DNA from 2 places in the Lactiplantibacillus kimchii genome. Region 1 is predicted to be linked to the other one. Evidence: riboswitches for the same ligand, from Rfam matches in the RefSeq annotation. Region 1 holds a riboswitch; the other holds the start of a gene.
What was found. Region 1 has a riboswitch for preQ1 ahead of C5Z26_RS05840 (nucleoside hydrolase). Riboswitches for the same ligand answer to the same signal wherever they lie in the genome.

Region 1 (4,399 bases):
CCATCATTGGTGCGCTATTATCATGGCGAACCGTTGCTAAAATTGACCCAGCCGTCGCCATTGGATAGGAGGAACGAACCATGTCACAACCCATTTTACAATTACAACAAATCACTAAACAATTTGGTCAGGGTCATACCGCCATTACAGCGCTCAAAGACGCTAATTTTGAAGTTAATGCCGGTCAATTCGTTGCCATTATCGGCCCATCTGGTTCTGGCAAAAGCACCTTTTTAACCATTGCCGCCGGACTCCAAACCCCGACTAACGGCCATGTTATCTTAAATGGCACCGAACTGGCCTCCCAATCTGAAAAACAACGGTTAGCTTATCGTTTTGACGAGATTGGCTTCATTTTGCAAAGTTCCAATTTGATTCCTTTTTTAACTGTCACTGAACAACTAAAACTCGTCGACAAAATGGCTAAGCGACCGTTCCAAAAACAACGGGCCACTGCCCTATTAGCAGAATTAGCATTAAGCGAGGTCGCCAAAGCCTACCCCAATGAATTATCCGGTGGTGAACGACAACGGGTCGCCATTGTCCGGGCTCTTTATAATGATCCCAGTGTTATCTTAGCCGATGAACCCACGGCCAGCTTAGATACACCACGGTCAATTGATGTGGTCCAACGATTAGCCAAAGAAGCCCATCAGCATCAAAAAGCGATTGTCATGGTAACTCATGACCAACGCCTGATTAAGGATTGCGACGTCGTCTATAAAATCGAAGATGGTTTGATGACCCGTCAATAACAAAACGAGAGACCAAAAAAAGTCACTGCAAGTCGTTGCGGTGACTTTTTTGCATCGATCATCAAATGACCAAAACGAAGTGCTTAATTTGCCTGTGGTAACCGATAATGTAGTGCTTGATAGACGAGTGCTACGATGTAAACCGTTAAAAAACGATCTAAATAATCAGTACTAATTTGTATTAAAAAGACCGCCAATGGTTTACTTAGTCCGGTTCCTAACAATAGTTGCACCAACAAACTTGAACCGGACGATGTAATTCCATGAAATAGAATCACCGTGATACCAGTACTGAGCAACGTTCCTGGTAATGAAATCGCTAACGCTAACCACCAATTATGCCGAAACTGATTGGGTTTAATCCGCCGATAAAGGGCACCGGCAACCAAACCCGTTAACAATTGTACCGGCAGAAAGAACAACGCATATAAATCCGTCGTGGTGCCAACAATCACGCCAGTTGCGCCCCCTACTAGCATCCCACCGAGTGGGCCAAAAACAGCTGCCGCTAAGACGGTCCCAATCGAATCTAAATAAATCGGTAATTTCAACATTAATGCCAGGTTACTGCCGACAATATTTAAGGCAATCAGTAACGCTAATAAAGCTAGGGTCTTGGGCTTTAACTTTTTCATGCGCCCACCACCTTTAATTGGTGCAAGGTCGCTGATAAGTCCGGTTCCGTTGCGCCAGCAACTCGTGTTAAGAATAAACGCCAAAAAGCAGCGACATCGACGTGTGTCTCAACCAAGCTGTTATGTGGTCGCTGCCAAAATTCATGGTCATCGACAATTGATTGCCCCCGGGCCACGTCATCGGTGGCAACCACCGCCGTATATGCTGAAAAACCGGTTAAGATTGTCGGCTCAAGCATTACAGCCACCGCTAGCGGATCATTAATGACACACCCGATGACCCGTTCTTGTTGCCAATGAAAATCAAAATAAAAACGCGTAATTTTTTTAATAAACTGTCCCATCACTGGATTAATCGCTTGGATATATTCTAGCAAGCTCGGCGTCAACACAATCTGGCGCGTCACATCTAAACCAACCATCTGAATTGGGACTGGTAACTGGTCAAAAACCAGTTGAGCTGCATCCGGATCACACCAGAAGTTATACTCGGCCACCGGCGAACAATTCCCATGACTACGGTAATTACCACCCATTAACGTAAACTGGGCAACCTGCTTAAAGACCGCTGGTTGCTGTTGTAAGACTTGAGCGATGTTGGTCAGTGGTCCCAATGCCAAGATTGACGTCGTCGGCGCCGCAGTTAACGTTGCGATGATAAATGCCACCGCATCAGTACCCACCGTCACCGTTGTAATCGCTGGCAATTGACTATTACCTAACCCATCATCCCCATGCGTATCTTGAGCACTCGTATAAGGCACCCGCAACGGGGCTTTCGCACCAACGTGGACAGGAATATCCAAGCGTCCCGCTAATGCTAAGACTTTTAATACATTTTGTGCGCCCAACTCAGCGGGGACATTCCCACTGACAGTAGTAATTCCAACCACCTTTAGTTCTGGCGATTTTAACGCCAATAACAAGGCCAAACTATCATCAATGCCGGGATCACAGTCGATGATTACTGATTTTATTGCATCCATTTTCCTACCTCCGATTAACATGAAGTTCTTGGTTTTTTATCCTGGGAAGTTTACGAACCAGGCCAGTGGCCGCCATGTTAGGCACCACTGATTGCATAAATGCACTTCTAAGTATACGGGATACGGACTGAAAAAAGAATCACTTTTCACGACTACCACCGACATTGGGCTTAATTTTGACACCAGTTGCTGGAATTCAAAAAAATTAACCCATTTTAAACTTAACTAATTAACTTGGACTGCTGAACCGTCAATTCAAGTCAATCTTTAAACTTAATTGGGGTTTCTTGGATTATTTTGGTAAAAAAAGCGTTAATTAGTTCGCCATTCCAACATTCATGGTTAACTAATTAACGCTTTTTTTCGGCGATTTGCCTGTTCTGCCACCATCACCCCACGTTTTTCCGGATTTGTTGCTTAGTTAGCAGATAAAACATGTTACAATATGGTTACAAAACTAAAAGTAGGTGTCCAATTTATGCGCAAAGTTCAATTTTATGGCGCCGTTTCGATGGATGGTTATCTAGCCACCAAAGACAACCGGCTCGATTGGTTGTTCAAGACTACTGGCGCCGAGGACGCGCCCACCGCTGAGTTCATGCAACAAGTCGATACCGCTATCATGGGGCGGCACACTTATGATTATACGATGGAACAGACCACCGATCAGCTCATTAATCCTTACAATCCGTTAACTCAAAACATTGTCATGACGTCAAACCCACATCCGGGCGATGACCGGACCACGTTCACCAATACCGATGTCACGACTTTAGTCGACCAATTACGACAAGCCGATGGCGCCAATATTTGGATTGTCGGTGGTGCGGGCGTCTTGATGCCTTTATTGACCGCCAATTTAGTTGACGATCTATTCATCCAAATTGCGCCCGTTTTACTAGGGACAGGAATTACACTATTCACACCAACTAGCGACTATCACCAACGATTTGAACTTGTTGCGACTAATCAATATGGTCAATTAGCAGAAGTTCATTATCGCCGCTTATCTTAATGGACAACAAAAAAAATTGCGCCAAGAATTTTATGAATTCTTGGCGCAATTTTTTATAACCTATACTTTATCTAACTGGGCTTGATGATGAATTGATTGTCGCAATAATAACGGTGCAATCAGCGTCGTTAAAATAATGGCCGTGATTACCGCCGAATAACGATCGGCTGATAATAACTTACCTTGATACCCAATTTGAGCAATGATTAGGGCCATTTCACCACGTGAAACCATCCCGGCGCCAATCTCATAGCCACTGGTCCAACTAAAGCCCGCTATTTTAGCACCAATACCAGCCCCAAGTAACTTCGTGACCACCGCAGCGACTGTAATGACAACGATGAACCAAAAATCATTTGCGAATCCTTTAAAGGACATGTTCAACCCGATACTAACAAAGAATACGGGAATAAATACGGCATTTCCAATGGGCTGAATATGTTCATCAATCACCGTGTGATAGTCGGTCTGTCCAACCGCAATACCAGCAAAGAATGCGCCAATAACCGCACTCAAGCCAATAAAATCAGCAAAATAAGCTAACCCAAAGCAAATCACTAATGACATTAAAGTAACCGAAGTTGGCACTAACAACGCATCGCCAATCTTCATCAGCCGTGGCACAATCCACTTCACCACCACATATAACCCCACAAAGAAGGCGGCTTGAATACCTAACGACAATCCTAAGTTCGTCGAACTACTACCGCTAGAGCCCACTTCACTACCGAATAGACTCACCATCAGGCTTAAAATCAAAACAGCCAAAACGTCATCAACTACCGCGGCGCCTAAAATCGTCGTCCCTTCCTTGCCATCTAAAGCATTGAGTTCCTTTAAAACTGCGACCGAAATTGACACTGAAGTTGCCGCAAAAGTTACGCCAAGAAACAAACTTTCAACACTGCCTAAGTGGAATAACTGACTACACCAGTCAATCACGCCCACTGGCAAAATCACGCCCAATACGGCCACTAATAAACTTGGCTTCCAATACTTTTTCAGTAA
Region 2 (4,399 bases), 880 kb from region 1:
GTCAAAATTAGTGGTGGGTTCTACGGTTGGACCATTAAAACCGAGGCAGAAGCGAAAGCCTTAGCCAAGCAAGTCTTAGCGGGCAAAGACTTTACCCGCTCACCACTCATCAATGGTTCTGGCTATAACACCGATCAGACCGATATTGGTCACACGTATATCGAAGTTGATAAAGTCAACCAACATATGTGGGTCTATGTCGATGGCAAAGTCAAAGTTTCGACGGACGTTGTTACCGGGAAACCTGGTAAACATGCGACAACTACTGGTATCTGGGATGTTTGGAGTAAACAAAAAAATGCCACACTCAAAGGTGACAATGATGATGGCTCTAGCTATTCGCAACCGGTCACTTACTGGATGCCATTCGATGATACCGGTGAAGGCATTCATGATTCTGCTTGGCAGACTAAATATGGGGGCACTTGGTATAAAACCAATGGTTCTCACGGTTGCGTGAACACGCCACCCAGTGTCATGGCTAAAGTTTATGCAGCGGTTCCGGTTGGCACCCCCGTTGTCGTTTTCTAATTTAAATCTAATTTAAGAAGTCAGTCCGGTCACTTATCGGACTGGCCTTTTTTGATTCATGACTATCACACGGCGTATATTACTCCCCCACCAACCTGGCTTTTATGGTATGCTTTATTAAAATAAACTAATAATTGGGGGATTTATCATGTTATTAAAAACACTCGTTAAACCGAAAGAACGTTTAACTACGGTCACCGCCGACGCAACACTAGCGGAAGCGCTCCAAGTCTTAGAAGATTCTGGCTTCCGGTGTGTCCCAATCCTAGACGAAACCGGTCACATTTTCCGCGGTAACGTTTATAAAATGCACATCTATCGGCATAAATCACGTGGTGGTGATATGTCATTGCCAGTTACGGCGCTGTTAAAGAATGCCACCAAAACAATCCAAGTCGACGCTGCTTTTTACAATGTCTTCTTCTCAATTAAAGACTTACCTTACATCGCCGTTTTAGATGAACATGGTTATTTCTACGGCATCTTGACCCATACGCGGCTCCTCGACATGCTCTCACAATCTTGGAACGTCAACGTTGGCAGCTATGTTTTGACTGTCGTTTCAATTGGTGAACGGGGTGACTTAGCCGCCATGGCCAAGATCATCACGAAATACACCTCAATTGCTGGTTGTTTGACGCTAGATGTGCAAAGCGGCACGCTCGGTCATCGGACCTTATTCACCTTGCCAGAAGACGTTGATACGGAAAAACTCAAACGCATTACCGATAACTTGAATCGCAAACAATTTAAGGTGATTGAAGTGGAAGATTTACAAGCTGAATAATCCACACCATTATTAAAAAGCGCGAGACAAAAATCGACATGCAAAACAGTCATTGCAAGTTATGAATCCTTGCAATGACTGTTTTTTCGTTTGTCCCACGCTTTTTTCTAACATCTTGATTTAAAGCAATACTGACTAAAGTTTCCGCTTATTGTGCTTCAATTCGTTTAATCGAAATAAACCATCCCGCGCTTACCAGTGCCAAGATGTTGACGCGATAGTTCACTCAAAAATGGTACTAAAACTGGCGTTAATTCTTGCTTTAAAGCTAAATGGGCCAATTGTGATTCTAAGCTAGTTGCGACTTGTTCCTCATAGGTCCCCTTAGTTAGTTCCAGTTGTGACTGCGCTAGTAATTGCCGTTCAACCGCTGAAATACTTGGATCAGCACTTAGCTCTGTCAACTGCTTCAAACTATCCGTCTTAGCTCTTTGGTTCTTTTTTTGCTTTAAATTCATTAGTAACCACCCATCCTAACGACTTGATTACGAAAAGTTCACCCAATAATAGTTGCTCAACAACTAAATTCAGTATAAGCCTAATCAACATCGTACTCGCAATAACGACACCAACGTGCTAAATAACGACATTAACGTCAAAACAAAGTAACTTTTCGCGTTAATGTCTCTCGACAAATCGTTTACGCCTTTCAAATTAAATCGACAACAAAAACTGGTCAGACAAGTAATTGCCGACCAGTTTTTTAAAGTTACCGACTAATGCGGTCACTAAATTGTAAGATACGATTCAAACCAACCATAATGGGCGCCGTAATCGTCATGATAATGAATTCAGAAAGGGCCGTCGTTAAGTAAGTTGGCCAAAAGGCTGTCGCGCCACCAACTAGCATTAACATCCAAGCAATCATGCACATTGAAATAGTAAATAAAATAATATTTAAGACCAAGCGTTGCCAAACTTTGGTGAGTTTGGGGCCAAGCCAACTCACAACTAACAAGGCAATTAGCGATTGCGCCCCACCAAAGACCACGTTTAGTAAGCTAGCTCCCGGGCCAAAGGCATCAAATAAGATAACTCCCGCCACAATCCCCCAAATATATTTCCGGTTAAAGACGACCAGATGATTCAAGCCTTCCGAAACTCGGAATTGAATAGCGCCCGAAGCTAAGTTAAAAGCAGCCGGACCAACGGATAAAACGATATAAATAGCCGCGACTAAAGCATTAATAATCCACGGCCGAATTTTTGATTGCGTCATATTGCAAAATCCTCCTAGTTTTTTAACGTGGGATGGTTACGAACCACGTATTTTTTTACAGCGGATTCCATCGTAGCACTGGCACAACCCTATCGCAAGGGCCACTTAGCTGTGAACTACTCGGCCATGAATGACTGAGCTTCTGAGAACACTGCCAACTTACACAATAGTGCGAGCACTATGCACAGCGGTTACAGCTATTTATCACGGCTCGTTCCGAGCCTAGTTAGCCTTTTCTTTAAGCTTTTAATATATTCTTGGCGGCGTTAATGTCACGATCATGATTAACACCACAACTAGGACATGTCCATTGTCGGATAGCGAGCCCATGCTTGCCGTCATCGTAACCACAGTCAGCACAGATTTGACTAGTTTTCCTGGGGTTCACAGTGACCAGTTGCTTACCATACCAAGCACATTTATAGTCAAGTTGAGTGCGTAGTTCCCGCCAGGCTTGATTGGCAATTGCTCGAGCTAACCGATGATTGCTGAGAAGATTTTTGGTTTTCAAATCTTCAATTTTAATCACATCGTACAACGTTACCAGTTTCTTGGTGAGTTGATGCAAATAGTTATTTCGCTGATTAGCGATTTTTTCGTTATATTTGGCAACCATGAGACGCGCCTTGCGATAATTACTGAAGTCGTTCAATTCACGCGGCTCTACTACTTGATTGTGTTTATCCCACGCAATTTCTTGCATGGCTTGTAACCGACGTCGGGCTAGCCGTTTTTCCCAGTAATGTTTCTTTTGCGATAAGGCTTTATCAAAACGAATGGTGGGATATTTGACCCCATCACTGGTAATCATTAGATCCGCTACGCCCATATCAATCCCAACCGATTGCTTAGTTTTAGGCAGTTTTTGGACGTCATTATCGACTAACACAATGGCGTAATATTTGCCGGTAGCGGATAGCCGGATTGTGACATTCTTAATCTTACCGGTGAGTTGTCGGCCAGATTTAAAGGCAATATTTCCTAGTTTGGGTAATCTGATCAGGTGTTGGCTTGTTTGACTAATATTATGATTGACTGAATTAGACTGATAACTCTGTTTGGGAAACTTACGTGATTTGAACTTCGGAAAACCAACGTGTTCCTTAAATAATTTCTGAAAAGCATGATGTAAATCACGACTAACATGTAAAAGACTGGTTGATTCCGCTTGCTTGAGGAATGGGTATTCCTGTTTGAGACACTTAATCAGATCATTCATGCCAAATTCGTTGACGTAGGCGCCACCGTTATTATGGCGCTCAATCTGCATGCTCAATAGTTGGTTCCAAACAAAACGACAGCAACCAAAGTTGTTAATGATTTTTTCTTGTTGATTAATTTGAGGGTATATTCTTGTTTTAATTGCCCGCAGTGTCATCTAAAGATACCTCTCTTATTCGTCGGCCGTTGATATATTTAACAATTACTTGCTGGTTAGTGGTGCCGATAACTTTTGCGGTACATTAACTAATAAGTGGCTACAATCGTCGTGACCAATTTCCATCCGTTCAATACTAAATCCGTATTTTGAAACAATTTCTACTAAATAGACGCTACTTACAAACCAAAAAGCGATTCATCATGTCCTTGAAAGAACGTGTTTCCTCGCCTAATTTCAAAAAAGCTGGTCTGGAATGAATAAATGACCCAGACTGACTGCCATGATGGCCTTAATCGCAGGCATTCGATTCCCAGCTTCTTGAAAAATGACCGCTTGTGGCCCATTGAAGACAGCATCTGTAATTTCTACCGCAGCCAAATTAAATTGTTGTCCCAATTTTGCACCAATGACGGTTTGCTGATCATGAATTGCTGGCAAGCAATGCATCACAACCGTTGTGGTTTTCCCGGTTGCAGCAACT

Region 2: another riboswitch for preQ1. It lies ahead of C5Z26_RS09875 (QueT transporter family protein); the one in region 1 lies ahead of C5Z26_RS05840 (nucleoside hydrolase).

What each region holds. Positions count from the first base shown of each region.
Region 1 covers NZ_CP027194.1:1,159,499-1,163,897, forward strand. The annotation lists gene C5Z26_RS05825 (ABC transporter permease) at 1-68, shown strand, start outside; gene C5Z26_RS05830 (ABC transporter ATP-binding protein) at 81-755, shown strand; gene C5Z26_RS05835 (ECF transporter S component) at 839-1,390, opposite strand; gene C5Z26_RS05840 (nucleoside hydrolase) at 1,387-2,376, opposite strand; PreQ1 riboswitch class I at 2,399-2,443, opposite strand; gene C5Z26_RS05845 (dihydrofolate reductase family protein) at 2,855-3,391, shown strand; gene C5Z26_RS05850 (cation:proton antiporter) at 3,452-4,399, opposite strand, start outside.
Region 2 covers NZ_CP027194.1:2,037,341-2,041,739, reverse strand. The annotation lists gene C5Z26_RS09890 (L,D-transpeptidase family protein) at 1-531, shown strand, start outside; gene cbpA (cyclic di-AMP binding protein CbpA) at 680-1,318, shown strand; gene C5Z26_RS09880 (bacteriocin immunity family protein) at 1,486-1,776, opposite strand; gene C5Z26_RS09875 (QueT transporter family protein) at 2,028-2,537, opposite strand; PreQ1 riboswitch class I at 2,546-2,590, opposite strand; gene C5Z26_RS09870 (RNA-guided endonuclease TnpB family protein) at 2,776-3,915, opposite strand; partial or broken gene C5Z26_RS12830 (IS200/IS605 family transposase) at 3,982-4,083, opposite strand; gene argF (ornithine carbamoyltransferase) at 4,153-4,399, opposite strand, start outside.